Regions from separate parts of the Streptomyces sp. NPDC005151 genome, predicted to be linked through region 2. Evidence: riboswitches for the same ligand, from Rfam matches in the RefSeq annotation. Region 2 holds a riboswitch; each other region holds the start of a gene.
What was found. A riboswitch is a leader RNA that binds a small molecule or an ion and turns the genes downstream of it on or off. The one in region 2 is predicted to bind cobalamin.

Region 1 (5,523 bases), on a different contig from region 2:
CCACGGATTCGACGATGGTGCGGTCCCTCGGACGGATCACAAACGGCGTGTGCCGGTGTACAACTGCCCGCCCCGCCCCCAGCAGTTTCCGCGCGCGGGCTGGACTGCACGGCTGCAACGGTATGCCGTGTTTATCGATGACAAACACGTATGGATGGGCCTCACGACCCTCCTCCCGGACCGGATGGTCCGAGGTTACGCGCCCGGCGGCAGGTGAACTGCCGGGCGTCTCCCCTCGCACATGTCCCGTACCGGATGCCGGGTTGCGGCGCCCGGCTCCCGTTTCGTCCATGCTCCTGAGGTTGTCTGCTGAGCCGGGTTCCAGAGCCGACTGCTGAGGAAGCACAGTCGGGTGGGTCTGCTGTCCTGTACGGAACGTAGCCACCAAGGTCACCTCCTTCTTGGTGATGGCTGGTGCTGGTCACAGCAGGCGTCGGCCGCAAGGGCCGACGCCTCCCACTCTTCGAGCGGAGAAGCCTGTGACTACTGGCAGGCCTCGCAGCTCTCCGGGTTCTCCAGAGAACAGGCGACCGCTTCGGTCGTACTGTCCAACTGCTGTGCGGGGATCGAAGTTACGGACGATGCCGCACGGGCGATCCGCGTCGCCGGGCGCGAGCGCAGGTAGTACGTCGTCTTCAGCCCCTGCTTCCAGGCGTACGCGTACATCGAGGAGAGCTTGCCGATCGTCGGCGTCTCCAGGAACAGGTTCAGCGACTGGCTCTGGTCCAGGAACGGCGTACGCGCCGCCGCCATGTCGATCAGACCGCGCTGCGGGATCTCCCATGCCGTGCGGTACAGCGCCCGTACGTCCTCCGGGATCCAGGCGAAGCCCTGCACCGAGCCGCTCGCCTCGCGCAGCGCCTCGCGGGTCCGCGCGTCCCACACGCCCAGCTGCTTCAGCTCGTTCACCAGATAGGCGTTGACCTGGAGGAACTCACCGCTGAGCGTTTCGCGCTTGAAGAGGTTGGAGACCTGCGGCTCGATGCACTCGTACACCCCGGCGATCGAGGCGATCGTGGCGGTCGGAGCGATGGCGAGCAGCAGAGAGTTGCGCATGCCGGTCTTCGCGATCCGGGCGCGCAGCGCGTCCCAGCGCTCCGGCCAGCTCAGCTCGGTGTCGTAGTGGTCGGGGTGCAGCACGCCGCGGGCGGCACGCGTCTCGGACCAGGCGGGCAGCGGACCGGACCGCTCGGCGAGGTCGCAGGACGCCTCGTACGCGGCGAGCATGATCCGCTCGGAGATTTTCGTGGAGAGCGCGCGGGCCTCGGGGGAGTCGAACGGCAGCCGCAGCCGGAAGAAGACGTCCTGGAGCCCCATCGCGCCCAGCCCCACCGGACGCCAGCGGGCGTTGGAGCGGCCGGCCTGCTCGGTCGGGTAGAAGTTGATGTCGACGACCCGGTCGAGGAACGTCACGGCGGTACGGACGGTGGAGTCCAGCCGCTCCCAGTCGATGTCGCCGTCGGCCACGAACGAACCGAGGTTGACCGAACCGAGGTTGCAGACGGCGGTCTCGCCGTCGTCGGTGACTTCGAGGATCTCGGTGCACAGGTTCGACGAGTGGACGACGCGACCCGGCTCGGCGGTCTGGTTGGCCGTCCGGTTGGAGGCGTCCTTGAACGTCATCCAGCCCTGACCGGTCTGCGCGAGCGTCCGCATCATCCGGCCGTACAGCTCACGCGCGGGCATCGACTTGCGGGCCAGGCCCCTGGCCTCGGCGGCCCGGTACGCGGCGTCGAACTCGTCACCCCAGAGGTCGACCAGTTCCGGCACGTCGGCGGGGGAGAACAGCGACCAGTCGCCGTCCGCGTCGACCCGGCGCATGAACTCGTCCGGGATCCAGTGCGCCAGGTTGAGGTTGTGCGTACGCCGCTGGTCCTCGCCCGTGTTGTCGCGCAGCTCCAGGAATTCCTCGATGTCCGCGTGCCACGTCTCCAGGTAGACGGCGGCGGCGCCCTTGCGGCGGCCGCCCTGGTTCACTGCGGCGACCGAGGCGTCGAGCGTCTTCAGGAACGGCACGATGCCGTTGGAGTGCCCGTTGGTGCCGCGGATCAGCGAACCGCGGGCGCGGATCCGGGAGTACGAGAGGCCGATGCCGCCCGCGTGCTTGGACAGCCGCGCCACCTGGTGGTAGCGGTCGTAGATGGAGTCGAGCTCGTCCAGCGGCGAGTCCAGCAGATAGCAGGAGGACATCTGCGGGTGCCGGGTGCCGGAGTTGAAGAGTGTGGGGGAGGAGGGGAGGTAGTCGAGGCGGCTCATCAGGCCGTACAGCGAGGCGACCTCGTCCAGTGCGCGCACCGACTCGTCCTCGGCGAGACCGGCGGCGACGCGCAGCATGAAGTGCTGCGGCGTCTCGATGACCTGGCGGGTGAGCGGGTGGCGCAGCAGATAGCGGCTGTGCAGTGTCCGCAGCCCGAAGTAGCCGAACCGGTCGTCGGCGCCGTCGGCGAGGGACTGCTCGACCAGCGCGTCGAGCCGGGCCGCGTGGAGCGCCACGAACGCGGCCGTACGGTCCGCGATCAGACCCTCGCGGTGGCCGACGGCGACCGAGGCGGAGAACGACAGTGCGCCCTGACCGGCCGCCTCGTCCGCGATGGTGCGGGTCAGGAGGCGGGCGGCGAGCCGGGAGTACGCGGGGTCCTCGGCGATCAGACCCGCGGCGGCCTCGGTGGCCAGCGCGCGCAACTCCGCCTCGTCCGACGCGGCGTTGCGGCCGCGCAGCGCGGCGGCGGCGACTCGGCCGGGGTCGGTGTCCGGCAGATCGGCAGTGAGGTCGGTCAGGGTCCGCAGCAGTGCGGTCCCGGGTCCGTCGTTCGTGGTTCCCGCGGACTCGGCGACTGAAGCCGGATCGGCTGGCGCGATGGTCACGTGGTGCTCTCCCTCGCTCGGCTCGGGGCCGGCGGGGGAGCGGGGCAGCCGCGTGGAGGCATGCCCGAAGAAGGAAGGCAGCACTGCGTGCGGCGTCCACCGGCCCATCCGCGAGGCCCGGACGTCTGGGCGTCCGGATCGGTCGAGCCGGACGCGCTGTCGGCAGGTCCTCGGACTTTCAGGGTGCGCAAAAGGGCACCGAATATACCGTTGCGGGACAGTTCCGGATTCGCACCGGATTTCCCTGCGGCGACAGCGAGCACGAGCATACATGTGGGGGCCGCCTGATGAGGTGGCCCCCACATGTTGTGTCGCGTCGGTTCAGAGGCTCAGGCTGTACGTGAGCAGCGGGAGGCCTGGAATGGGATCCCAGTCGCGCGCCGGAGTCCGTAGGAAGCCCAGGCGGCGGTAGACCCGGTGGGCCGCGAGCATGGTCGGTGTCGTCGACAGGACGAGCCGCGCGACGCCGTCCGTACCCCGGGCCCGGTCGATACAGGCCCGCACGAGCGCCTCGCCCGCCCCGAGGCCGCGCGCCGCCCGTGCGACGGCGAGCATCCGGAACTCGGCCTCGTCGGGGCCGGCAATGTCGGCCCACGGGTTGCCGGGCGGTGCGTACGTGACTCCGCCGAGGAGCGTGCCGTCGGCACCGACGGCGACGAGCACGTCGGCCTCGGCCGCGCGACGGGGCACGTCCCGGAGCTTTTCGAGATACGGGTCGTCGGCGCCGAAGTCGAGCAGGCCGTCGTCGAGGTAGGCGTGGGCGGTGATCTCCCCGAGGGCGGTGTGTTCCGCGGGGGCGATCGGGCGGATCGACAGGTCCATGCTGGGAGTGTGCCGTACGGGTGGGTTGGGGTGGGGTGGTGCCGGACGGGCGCGGTGCAGCCCGTCCGGCGAGGGAACTAGTGCCCCTCCCGGCAAGCTTTGCCCCGTCGCGCCGCCCAGCACGCCCGCTCGCCGCGTTGGCCAAAAGCCCTGGTGGCTCCTTCCCCAAGCTCTCAACTTCGTTCGAGCAGGGGAGACCCCATCCAAGGACTTCCGGCCGCCTTGCGATCGCACGCACTGGACGACGCTCCCTATGGGGCAAACATTGCCGGTCACGGCACTAGTTGGCGGACGGGCTCGCGTCGGGTGACGGGCTCGACTCGGGCCTGGCCGAGGGGAGTTCCACCCGGACGTCCGGGTCGCCCGCGTCCGCCGTGTAGTCCGCCGGGGAGGTCTCGTCGACGCCCGCCGGGGCCTTCACCGCGTTCAGGACGAACGTCAGCACCACGGTCACCACGGCGTTCAGCACGAACGCCGTCAGACCGATGTAGCCGATCTCGCCGATCCCCGGAATCTCCTTCGAGGAGCCGCCGAAGTGCGCCTGGGTCGGGCTCGCCACTCCGTACGCGGCGAGCGTGCCGTACACCATGCCGACCGCCCAGCCCGCTAGCAGCGCCCAGCGGTGGAACCACCGGGTGAACAGGCCGCCGACCAGTGCCGGGAACGTCTGCAGGATCCAGATCCCGCCGAGCAGCTGGAAGTTGATCGCGACCGTCTTGTCCATGGTGAGGACGAAGACGAGCGCACCGACCTTCACCAGCAGCGACACCAGCTTGGAGACCTTCGTCTCCTGGGCCGGGGTCGCGTCGGGCTTCAGGAAGTCCTTGTAGATGTTCCGGGTGAAGAGGTTTGCCGCGGCGATCGACATGATCGCGGCGGGGACCAGCGCGCCGATGCCGATCGCAGCGAACGCCACGCCGGCGAACCAGTCGGGGAACATGTTCTCGAACAGCTGCGGGATCGCCAACTGTCCGTTCTCCACCTTGACTCCGGCGGCGATCGCCATGAAGCCGAGCAGCGCCAGCAGGCCCAGCATCAGCGAGTACAGCGGCAGGATCGTGGTGTTCCGCCGGATCACCTCACGGCTGCGGCTGGAGAGCGTCGCCGTGATCGAGTGCGGGTACATGAAGAGGGCGAGCGCCGACCCCAGGGCCAGGGTCGCGTAACCCCATTGGCCGGGATCGGCCGGCGCGAGGGCGCCGCGCGGTTTGCCGGTTGCGGGGTTGGTCTGCGAGAAAGCGTGGCCCGCCTTGGCGAAGATGTCGTCGAAGCCGCCCAGCTTGATCGGGATGTAGATGATCGCCACCGTGATGACCAGGTAGATCAGCCCGTCCTTGACGAACGCGATCAGCGCGGGGGCGCGCAGCCCGGAGGAGTACGTGTACGCGGCGAGCACCGCGAACGCGATCAGCAACGGCAGGTCCTTGACGAACCAGTTGGTGTTCTCGCCGCCGCCGACGCCCATCACGTCCAGCACCGCCTGGATGCCGACGAGCTGGAGCGCGATGTACGGCATGGTGGCGAGGATGCCGGTGACGGCGACCGCCAGCGACAGACCCTTCGATCCGAAGCGACCTCGGACGAAGTCCGAGGTGGTGATGTACCCGTGCTTGTGCGAGACCGACCACAGGCGCGGCAGGAAGGTGAAGATCAGCGGGTACACGAGGATGGTGTACGGGACCGCGAAGAAGCCGGCCGCTCCCGCTGCGTAGATCGCGGCGGGTACGGCGACGAAGGTGTACGCGGTGTACAGGTCGCCGCCGAGCAGGAACCAGGTGACCCAGGTGCCGAACGACCTGCCGCCCAGGCCCCATTCGTCGAGACTGGCCTCGTTCT
Region 2 (5,523 bases):
GGCCCATCGGTACACGCCGGATCGGGCGACACCGGGTCACACGAGAACCGGCACCCGGAGACGACAGCGACCTCGGGCATGAGCGCGGCGAGCGCCCGCACGGCGGTGGACTTGGCGGTCCCCTTCTCCCCACGCACGAGCACACCACCGACAGCGGGCGATACGGCGTTCAGCAACAATCCGAGCCGCAGATCGTCCTGCCCGACGATGGCAGTAAAGGGATACAGGGTACTCACAAAGCCTCCTTGACGACGTCATCCATCCAAGAACAGGTGATCCGTTCCGGCCCGCCACTCAGCCCGTCCGGCCCGCTGTCCAGCGCTTGTGGGCGACTGCTCAGTCCGTCCGGCACCTGAGGACCGGGGCCCGGGGCCAAGACCCGGTCACGGGAAGGTGCGGGCCGGGGAACGGAGCCCGCCGCAGGCGTCCCCCTCACGCCAACCCCCCAGCCACCCCAGCCCCACGGCCCCCACGGGCCGCCGGCGCCTCCGGCGCCCCAGGGCCCACAAAGGGCAGTCCCTCCGGCACCCCCACCTCGATCAACCGCATCAACGCCCCCGTATCCGCGTGCTCCTCGATCAGATCCCCCAGCCGATCCAGCTGCTCCTCCCGCAACGCCCCGAAACTCGTGTCGGGTGCGGCCACGAACCGTCGTCCCGCCGCCCGCGCGACCTCCCCCAGGAACCGCCGCCGGAACGCATCGCTCTCCAGAGACCCGTGCCAGTGCGTCCCCCACACCGCGCCGACCCGGCACCCGTCCAGGAACGGCTCGCCGCCCCGCACATCGGCGACCCCGTGGTGGATCTCGTACCCCTCGACCGGCTCCCCGAGCGCCGTACCGACCGGCCGGGCGAGGGTCTTCTCGCGGTCGAACCGGATCCGCACCGGCAGCAGTCCGAGCCCGTCGACCCGCCCCGCCCGCGACTCCACCTCGTCCTCGATCTGCTCCGCGAGCACCTGGAACCCGCCACAGATGCCGAGCACCGGACGCCCCTGCGCCGCCCGTCGCAGCAGCGCGTCGGCCAGCCCCCGTTCCCGCAGCCAGGCCAGCGCCTTCACCGTCCCGCGCGTGCCCGGCACGATCACCAGATCCGCGTCGGCCAGCTCCTCCGCCCGGTCCACGAACCGCACCACGACACCCGGTTCGGCGGCCAGCGCGTCCACATCGGTGAAGTTCGACATCAGCGGTACGGCGCACACCGCGACCCGCAGCACGTCCTCGCCGTGCGGCGGTGCGACGACCGACTCGCGTACGGCCCCGCGGAGCGAGACCCGCAGCCCGTCCTCCTCGTCGATGCCCAGGCCGTGGGCGAACGGCAGCACTCCGTACGTCCGCCGCCCGGTCAGCCCGTGCAACATGTCGAGCCCCGGCTCCAGGAGCGACACGTCGCCGCGGAACTTGTTGACCAGATAGCCGGCGATCAGCGCCTGGTCCTCGGCGCCGAGCAGCGCCGTCGTGCCGAAGAACGAGGCGAAGACGCCACCGCGGTCGATGTCGCCGACGACGACGACGGGGAACCGCGCGGCCCGCGCGATCCCCATGTTCACGATGTCGGTGCGCCGCAGATTGATCTCGGCCGGGCTGCCCGCCCCCTCGCAGATCACGGCGTCATAGGTGCCCCGAAGCTGCTCCAGACAGTCCACGACCGTACCGAGCAGGGATTCCTGTCGCCCCCCGTGGTAACCGCGCGCGCTCATCTCGCCCACCGGCCTGCCCATCAGGACGACCTGACTGGACCGGTCGCTGCCGGGCTTGAGCAGCACCGGGTTCATCAGCGCGGTCGGTTCCACCCGGGCGGCCTGCGCCTGCATCGCCTGCGCGCGTCCGATCTCCGCGCCCTCGCGGGTGACGAACGAGTTCAGCGACATGTTCTGCGCCTTGAACGGCGCGACCTTCACGCCCTGGCGCACCAGCCACCGGCAGATGCCTGCCGTGACGACGCTCTTGCCCGCGTCCGACGTGGTTCCGGCGACCAGCAGTCCGCCGCTCATTTCCCGCTCCGTCCCACGGCCGGACGCCGCCCCGAGGGCGACCACCGTCCCGCGATCAGCCGGCCCGCCGCGCACACGCCGAGGGCCAGCACCCCCACCCGGCGCGACAGCCGCACCGCGCGCTCGATGTCCCCGGTCTCCACCGCACGGCCGGTCGCGCCGTTCAGTACCGGCCGGTGCTCGACACGCCCGCCGTACGCGAGGGTCCCGCCGAGCCGTACGCCGAGCGCCCCCGCGAACGAGGCCTCCACCGGACCCGCGTTGGGGCTCGGATGCCTGCCCGCGTCCGCCCGCCAGGCCCGCAGCGCTCGACGTGGCTGCCCCCCGGCAACCACGGCGAGCGCGGCGGTGAGCCGGGCGCCGGGCCAGCCCGCGACGTCGTCCAGGCGGGCCGAGGCCCAGCCGTAGCGCAGATGGCGGGGCGACTTGTGCCCGACCATCGCGTCGAGGGTGTTGACGGCACGGAAGGCGACGAGTCCGGGCACGCCACCCAGCGCGCCCCACACGAGGGCACCCACCACCGCGTCCGAGGTGTTCTCGGCCACGGACTCCACCACGGCGCGCGCGATCTGCGGCCCGTCGAGGGAGTGCGGGTCGCGCCCGCACAGATGGGGGAGCCGTTCCCGGGCCAGCTCGATGTCACCGGCGGCGAGCGCGCCGCCGATGGCGCGCGCCTCGCGACCCAGCGAGGTGCCGCCGACGACGGACCAGGTGGCGGCCGCGGTCAGGGCGACGGAGGCGGCGGGATGACGGCGTACGGCACGGGCGGCCAGCGCGGCCCCACCCGCAGCGCCTCCGGCGCAGACCAGGGTGTGCAGGGCGCCCCACCCGCGGTGGTCGCGCCACAGACGCCGTTCGACGCCCGCCGCGGCCCGCCCGAAGGCGGCGACCGGATGCCCCCGGCGGGGATCACCGAGCAGCAGATCGCCGATCAGGCCGGCGGCGGCGCCGTACGCGAAGATGCGGTCGGCTCGCACGGCTCAGCCGGCCGCGCTGCCTCGAAGGACCTTGGTACAGCCGGCTCCTGGTGGGAGCGGCACAGAAACGGCGGACGCACGGCAGCCGGGCATGGCGATATGTCCTCACTCAGGGTCCGCGCCCTGGTTCGACGTGACCGGCGGCGAGAGTCTCCTGGCTCCCGGATCCGCAGTTCCCCCGGCCTTCCAGCCCGCATGCGCGGGCCGTGACTTCCGGTGTGGGGGACTGCTCCCCGGTGACAGTGGCGGGACCGCGCCGGATTCGCACCGGCTTCCTCTGCTGTCGCCGTAAATGGCTCCGGCAGTCCACCACGCTCCGCGAACGCCCGTCAACCTGGCGTTTACCTGCGGCGGTGCAGTGTGCGCAGACGCACATCGGGCCGGACACACGCGAGGTGTGTCCGGCCCGATGAGGGAGTGCGGGAAGGGGCTCAGAGCCTGTCGGGTGACCTCTGATCGGGCGGCCACGCCCTGGCACGCACGCTTCCCGCGTTGCCGAAATGCCCTAGTAGCTCCTTCCCCAGGCTCTCAGCTTCGTTCGAGCAGGGGAGACCCCATCCGAGGGCCTTCCGGCGCCTTGGAATCACACGCACCAGACCGCGTCCGCTTTCCGATCGAAGGTCACCCGACAGGCTCTCAGGCGACGATCAGATAGATCCCGTACGCGACCGCGGCCGCGCAGAGCCCGAAGCAGAGGTACGCGCCCGCGCGGGCGAGCACCAGGGAGCCTCCGGTGGAGCCGCCCTGCGCGGCCGGTTCCGGCTGCTTGGAGAGGCCGACGATGCCCAGGGTGAAGAGGCCCACCAGTGCGACGGTGACGACAAGCGAGACGCCGAAAACGGAGCCGAGAGCTGCCCAGTCGATGTTCATGGTGATCTGTCCTTACACCGTGGCGGGCCGCGCCGGATCGGCGGCGACGGTTCCGGGCTGGGCCGGGATGGTGGTCTTGAGGTCCGTGGTCGTGTCCACTGCCGTGGCGACCGCGGCCGCCCCGGCGGGCGGCGGCGGGGTGACGGCCGCGATGGCGGTGGTGATGACACCCGCCGGTTCGGCGTCCTCGCCGGTGGGCGCGACATCGTGGTGCCCGACCGGCTTGCGCCGGGACAGCAGCCAGATCGCTCCGGAGCCCGCGACGAGCAGGACGGCGACGACGGCGACACCCCAGGTGCCCTGCTTGGTGAGGAACTCCGCGCCCGCGCCGACCAGACCCGCGGCCGGCAGGGTCAGACCCCAGGCGACGAACATCCGGGTCGCGGTGGACCAGCGGACCACACCGCCCCGGCGGCCCAGACCCGCACCCATCACGGCGCCGGAGCAGGACTGGGTGGTGGAGAGGGAGAAGCCGAGGTGCGAGGAGGCCAGGATGACCGTGGCCGCGCTGGTCTGGGCGGCGAAGCCCTGCGGCGGCTTGAGCTCGGTGAGGCCGCTGCCCATGGTGCGGATGATGCGCCAGCCGCCCAGGTAGGTGCCGAGTGCGATGGCCAGACCGGCGGAGACGATCACCCAGACCGGCGGGTTCGAGCCGGGGGACAGGACGCCACCGGTGACCAGGGCCAGGGTGATGACGCCCATGGTCTTCTGCGCGTCGTTGGTGCCGTGGGCGAGCGAGACCAGTCCGGCCGAGGCGATCTGGCCGGCCCGGTAGCCCTTGGCGGTGGCCTTCTCCTGGGCGTCGTTACGGATCCTGCCGCCGATCCGGTACGTCAGCCGGGTCGCCAGCAGTGCGGCGAGACCGGCGACGACCGGGGCGGCGACCGCGGGAAGCAGCACCTTGGTGACGACGGTGCCGCCGTCGACCGAGGACCAGCCCGCCGACATCACCGCGGCGCCGATCAGGCCGCCGAAGAGTGCGTGGGACGAACTGGACGGCAGGCCGACCAGCCAGGTCAGCAGATTCCACAGAATGGCGCCGACGAGGGCCGCGAAGATGACTTCTGTCCGCAGCCCGTCCTCGTTGATGATCCCGCCGGAGATCGTTTTGGCGACCTCCACGGACAGGAACGCGCCGACGAGGTTGAGAGCGGCGGACATGGCCACCGCTGTCTTGGGTTTGAGGGCACCGGTCGAGATGGTGGTCGCCATCGCGTTCGCGGTGTCATGGAAACCGTTCGTGAAATCGAACACTAGAGCTGTCACGATCACGATCGCGAGTAGCAGCGTGATGTGTTCCATTTACCCAGGCAATCGCTCGACGTCATTGGCACGTGGAACGTAGGCAACCTGGGTGAACGGAAGATGAACTGGACGGGGCCCTGTGGTGACTCCAAACGGAGTTGAGCCATTCTTTTTGTCGGGCCACCGACAGTCGATGCGGGGCGCAGCGCCTGCCGTGGCCGGATTTCGCCCCTCCCGCCTCGCTTCACGCCCCGTGATCCGAGGCCGGGAAACCTCCGAAAAGAGATGTGGGTCACCCGAGGTCTCCTGCCGCGCCGGCCCCGCTGACAGGATTCCCCCATGAGTGATCACCACGAAGACGCACGCAACGGGCACAACGGGCACAACGGGCGCGATGCGAAGGACGCACGCGACGCGATCGAGCAGGCCTGGAACGGTG
Region 3 (5,523 bases), on a different contig from region 2:
GTACGAGCCGTAGAACATCGGGTCGCCCTCGGCGAGCACCGCCACCGTCCGCCCGGCGTCCAGGTGCACCGCCAGCCGGTCCGCGGCCTCGCCGTAGAACTCCTCCATCGCACCCCGGTAACCGCCCGGATGGTCGGTCGTCTCCGTCGTGACCGGATAGACCAGCTTCTCCTCGATGTGGTCCGCGCGGATGTGCTCGGCGGCGATGGAGCGCGCGATGGACCGTCCGTGACGGGCGCTGTGATAGGCGATGACATCGGCCTCGGCGATGGTCTGCACGGCGCGTACGGTCATCAGTGCCGGATCGCCGGGACCGAGCCCTACCCCGTACAGCCGGCCCGTGTTCTGCTCGCTCACTCTTACTCTTCCTCGCTGGCGATCGCGTTGAGCGCGGCCGCGGCTATGGCGCTGCCGCCGCGACGGCCCCGTACGACCAGGTGTTCCAGACCGGACGGATGGTCGGCCAGGGCGTCCTTGGACTCGGCGGCTCCGACGAAGCCGACGGGCACACCGATGACGGCGGCCGGGCGCGGAGCGCCTTCCTCGATCATCTCAAGCAGCCGGAACAGGGCGGTCGGTGCGTTGCCCACGGCCACCACCGCCCCCTCCATGCGGTCCCGCCACAGCTCCATCGCGGCGGCGCTGCGGGTCGTGCCGAGCTTCCTGGCGAGATCGGGGACCGTGGGGTCCGACAGGGTGCAGATGACCTCGTTGCCGGCGGGCAGCCGCTTGCGGGTGACCCCGCTGGCGACCATGGCCACGTCGCACAGGATCGGCGCACCGGAGCGCAGCGCCGCGCGGGCACCGGCCACGACCCCCGGGGTGAAGTCGATGTCGCGTACGAGGTCGACCATGCCGCAGGCGTGGATCATGCGGACCGCGACCTGGCTGACGTCGGCGGGCAGCCCCGCGAGATCCGCCTCGGCGCGGATGGTGGCGAAGGACTGGCGGTAGATCGCCGGTCCGTCCTTCTCGTACTGGAACACGGTGGTTTCGCTCTCTCCGGTCGGTGGTCGGGCTGCAGCGCCCTCGGGTCGGTGGTTCAGGTACGGGTGCGGCGGGCGGCGTTCACCGCGGCGGCCAGGTCGGACGGGCTGCCGTGGACCGTCACGGGAGCGCCCCGTTCGCCGCCACGGACCTGGGCCACCTGGTGCCCGCCGGGAACGGCGACGACGTCGGCCCAGGCGCCCTTGGGGTGACCGCAGCGGCGTTCGCAGCCGGACCAGTGGACGGGGAGCTGCCCGGCAACGCGCTCTCCGGCGGTCCGTACGAAGGCCTCCGCGTCGCCCCGCACATCTGCCAGGGACTTCGCACAGCCGGGCCGGCCGATGCACGCACCGACCCCCGTCCACGCGGAACCGGGCCCGACGATCAGTCCGGCCGCGCCCCATTCGCGCAGCCGCGCCGCCGCGCCGCCGGGCGTCACGCCCGTCACGACGACGCTCCGCCACGGGGTCAGCCGCAGCTCGCGGCCCACGCGGGACAGGCTCGTCCACTGCGCACCGGTGAGCCGCCCGAGCGGCGCCCCCACACAGGCCGCGTTGCCGACGACGCCGTACGCGGGCTCCTGCGCCGCCGTCGCCGGCGGTACGCGCTCCGCAGCACCGGCCACCCGCAGCGCCGCCCTCACCGGCTCCAGCAACTCTTCGGCAACGAAAGGCAGTTCGCTCACCCGCCAGGCGCCCGTCTCCTGCGCCGCCTCCAGAAACGTCTCGGCGGCGATGAGCGCCGCGCGCGGCGCATCGTCCCCGGAGACCCTCAGCACTGCCTCCGCAGCCCCGATCCGCAGGAGCGCGCTCCCGTCGCTCTGCCCCAGCAACGTCACATCCGCACCCAGGGCATCGACGTCACCACGGCCGTCGTCCAGCGCGAAGAGAAAGCGGCCGGACAGCCCGGCCGCTTTGTCACTTCCGCACAACAGCGCGTCCAGCGCGGTCAGCCACGGCCGGACATCCCGGTGGCCCCGGCCGTCGAGCCCGGAGAGCGGGGAGGCCACGACATTGCGTATCCGCTCATGGCTCCGGGACGGCAGCAGCCCCGCCCCGCCCAGGAGTTCGGCGAGCCGTCCGCCGCACTCCCGGCCGAGGCCGCGCAACTGGACATTGCCCCGCGAAGTGAGATGCAGCTCACCGTCGCCCAACTCCCGCGCGGCACCGTGGAGCGCGTCCGCCTGTCGGGCAGTCAGCACGCCACCGGGGATCCGGACCCGCGCCAGCGCCCCGTCGTCCGCCCGGTGGAGCCGCAGCGACCCCGGGCAGGCATCGCCACGGTCACGGGAGACGGGCTCCCCCGGGGCCGATGGCGGGGTGTCGGAAGTGGACATGGCGGCGAGCATACCGACCATCATTCTGAGCTGTATGAATCCCATCGGTCTAAGGCCCTTACTATGCCTAGCAGCGGGCCACCCGGCCCGGCATCGCCTAAGAGCCTGTCGGGTGACCTCTGATCGGGCGGCCACGCCCTGGCACGCACGCTTCCCGCGTTGCCGAAATGCCCTAGTAGCTCCGCTACGAGGGCCTTCCGGCGCCTTGGAATCGCACGCACCAGACCGCGTCCGCTTTCCGATCGAAGGTCACCCGACAGGCTCTAAGACGGCGATAGGGGAGGAAGCCCGGTGCGAGTCCGGCGCGGTCCCGCCACTGTGAGTCCGGCCTGAGCGGCCGGGCGAGTCAGGAACTCCCTTCCCCGAGCTCTCGACCCCGCTCGAGCAGGGGAGACCTCATTCCGACACCGCCCGGGGCGTGGACACCCCGAGGAAGGCCCGACGCCGCATGATCCTGCTCCTGTCGACGTCCGACACCGACCTGCTCAGCGCCCGCGCCGCGGACGGTCCGGTGACCTACCGCTACGCCAACCCCTCGCGCCTGCCGCTCGACGAACTCCCCGCTCTTCTCGACGGCACCGACCTCGTCGTCGTACGCCTCCTCGGTGGTGTCCGCGCCTGGCAGGAAGGGCTCGACCAGGTCCTCGCCACCGGCAGGCCGGTCGTCGTCCTCACCGGCGAACAGGCCCCCGACGCCCAGCTGATGGCTGCCTCCACCGTCCCGATCGGCATCGCCGCCGAGGCCCACGCCTACCTGGCGCACGGCGGCCCGGCCAACCTGGACCAGCTGGCCCGGTTCCTCTCCGACACCGTGCTGCTGACCGGCCACGGCTTCGAACCCCCGGCGCCCGCACCGTCCTGGGGGCCCCTGGAGCGCACTGCGCGCGCCACCGACGGCCCGACCATCGCGGTGCTCTACTACCGCGCCCACCACATGAGCGGGAACACGGCGTTCGTCGACACGCTCTGCCGGGCGGTCGAGGACGCGGGCGCCCGCGCCCTCCCCTTGTACGTCGCCTCGCTGCGTACCCCGGAACCCGCACTCATCGACGAACTGCGCGCAGCCGACGCCATCGTCACCACCGTCCTCGCCGCGGGCGGCACCCGGCCCGCCGAGGCATCGGCGGGCGGCGACGACGAGTCCTGGGACGCCGGTGCGCTCACCGGACTCGACGTACCGATCCTGCAGGCTCTCTGCCTGACCAGCTCGCGCAGCGACTGGGAGGACAACGACGAGGGCGTCTCCCCGCTCGACGCGGCCAGCCAGATCGCGGTCCCCGAGTTCGACGGCCGGCTGATCACCGTCCCGTTCTCCTTCAAGGAGATCGATGAGGACGGGCTGCCCGCGTACGTCGCCGACACCGAACGCGCCGCACGCGTCGCCGGAATCGCCGTACGCCACGCACGGCTGCGCCACATCCCGGCCGGGGACAAGCGCCTGGCACTCGTCCTCTCCGCCTACCCGACCAAGCACTCCCGTATCGGCAACGCCGTCGGCCTCGACACCCCCGCCAGCGCCGTCGCCCTGCTGCGGCGGCTGCGCGCCGAGGGCTACGACTTCGGCCCCGAGGACGAACTCCCCGGCCTGGTCTCCGGCGACGGCGACGAGCTGATCTACGCCCTGATCGAGGCCGGTGGCCACGACCAGGAGTGGCTGACCGAGGAGCAGCTGGCCCGCAACCCGGTCCGGATCCCGGCCGCCGACTACCGGCGCTGGTACGCCACGCTCCCGGACGAACTCCGCGACGCCGTCGAGCGGCACTGGGGTCCGCCGCCCGGCGAGATGTTCGTGGACCGCTCCCGCAACCCGGAGGGCGACATCGTGCTCGCCGCCCTGCGCCGCGGGAACCTCCTCATTCTCATCCAGCCGCCGCGCGGCTTCGGCGAGAACCCGATCGCGATCTACCACGACCCCGATCTGCCGCCCTCGCACCACTACTTGGCCGCGTACCGCTGGATCGCGGCGGCGCAGGACGACGGCGGTTTCGGGGCCGACGCGATGATCCACCTCGGCAAGCACGGCAACCTGGAGTGGCTGCCCGGCAAGAACGCGGGCCTGTCCGCCGCCTGCGGCCCGGACGCCGCACTGGGCGATCTCCCGCTCGTCTACCCGTTCCTGGTGAACGACCCGGGCGAGGGCACGCAGGCCAAGCGCCGCGTCCACGCCACCCTGATCGACCATCTCGTGCCGCCGATGGCCCGCGCGGACAGCTACGGCGATATCGCGCGCCTGGAGCAACTCCTCGACGAACACGCCCAGATCGCCGCGATGGACCCGGCGAAACTGCCCGCGATCCGCGCCCAGATCTGGACCCTGATCCAGGCCGCCAAGCTCGACCACGACCTGGGGCTCGACGACCGCCCGGACGACGAGGGTTTCGACGAGTTCATCATGCATCTCGACGGCTGGCTCTGCGAGATCAAGGACGCCCAGATCCGAGACGGCCTGCACGTCCTGGGCGGCGCCCCGGCCGGTGCGGACCGGGTCAATCTGGTCCTGGCGATCCTGCGCGCCCGCCAGATCTGGGGCGGTACGGCGTCGCTGCCCGGCCTGCGCGAGGCACTCGGGCTGGACGAGTCCGCTGCCACCCGCACCACCGCCGACGAGGCCGAGGAGCAGGCACGCGCCCTGGTCCAGGCGATGGAGGACGCGGACTGGGACCCGGCGGCGGTCGCGACCGTAACGGCATCGCATCCCCGACCGGTCGCGGACATCCTCGACTTCGCCGCCCGCGAGGTGGTCCCCCGGCTGTCCGCCACCACCGCCGAACTCGACCACACCGTCCACGCCCTGAACGGCGGCTTCGTCCCGGCGGGCCCCTCCGGCTCCCCGCTGCGAGGCCTGGTCAACGTCCTGCCGACCGGCCGCAACTTCTACTCCGTCGACCCGAAGGCGGTCCCGTCCCGCCTCGCCTGGGAGACCGGCCAGGCCCTGGCCGACTCGCTCCTGGAGCGCTACCGCACCGACAACGGCGAGTGGCCCACCTCGGTCGGCCTCTCCCTGTGGGGCACCAGCGCGATGCGCACCTCCGGCGACGACGTCGCCGAGGCACTGGCGCTGCTCGGCATCCGCCCGGTCTGGGACGACGCCTCGCGCCGCGTCACCGGCCTGGAACCGATCGACCTCGCCGAGCTGGGCCGCCCGCGTATCGATGTGACGCTGCGCATCTCCGGCTTCTTCCGGGACGCGTTCCCGCACA

Region 1: it holds a riboswitch for cobalamin, as region 2 does, so the genes downstream of both, ACWD6R_RS10965 (ribonucleoside-diphosphate reductase subunit alpha) here and ACWD6R_RS17105 (cobalamin biosynthesis protein) in region 2, are expected to answer to the same signal.
Region 3: it holds a riboswitch for cobalamin, as region 2 does, so the genes downstream of both, cobN (cobaltochelatase subunit CobN) here and ACWD6R_RS17105 (cobalamin biosynthesis protein) in region 2, are expected to answer to the same signal.

The regions. Positions count from the first base shown of each region.
Region 1 is NZ_JBSFYR010000014.1:67,931-73,453, reverse strand. Features, by position in the region: gene iscB (RNA-guided endonuclease IscB) at 1-292, opposite strand, end outside; gene ACWD6R_RS10965 (ribonucleoside-diphosphate reductase subunit alpha) at 484-2,865, opposite strand; adenosylcobalamin-variant (AdoCbl-variant) riboswitch at 3,022-3,121, opposite strand; gene ACWD6R_RS10960 (GNAT family N-acetyltransferase) at 3,187-3,687, opposite strand; gene mctP (monocarboxylate uptake permease MctP) at 3,968-5,523, opposite strand, start outside.
Region 2 is NZ_JBSFYR010000027.1:68,270-73,792, forward strand. Features, by position in the region: gene ACWD6R_RS17095 (putative cobaltochelatase) at 1-236, opposite strand, end outside; gene ACWD6R_RS17100 (cobyric acid synthase) at 433-1,992, opposite strand; gene ACWD6R_RS17105 (cobalamin biosynthesis protein) at 1,989-2,969, opposite strand; cobalamin riboswitch at 3,118-3,246, opposite strand; gene ACWD6R_RS17110 (hypothetical protein) at 3,606-3,839, opposite strand; gene ACWD6R_RS17115 (anion permease) at 3,852-5,141, opposite strand; gene ACWD6R_RS17120 (class II aldolase/adducin family protein) at 5,424-5,523, shown strand, end outside.
Region 3 is NZ_JBSFYR010000017.1:71,399-76,921, reverse strand. Features, by position in the region: gene ACWD6R_RS12705 (precorrin-2 C(20)-methyltransferase) at 1-357, opposite strand, end outside; gene ACWD6R_RS12700 (precorrin-8X methylmutase) at 360-986, opposite strand; gene cobG (precorrin-3B synthase) at 1,043-2,335, opposite strand; cobalamin riboswitch at 2,553-2,698, shown strand; gene cobN (cobaltochelatase subunit CobN) at 2,772-5,523, shown strand, end outside.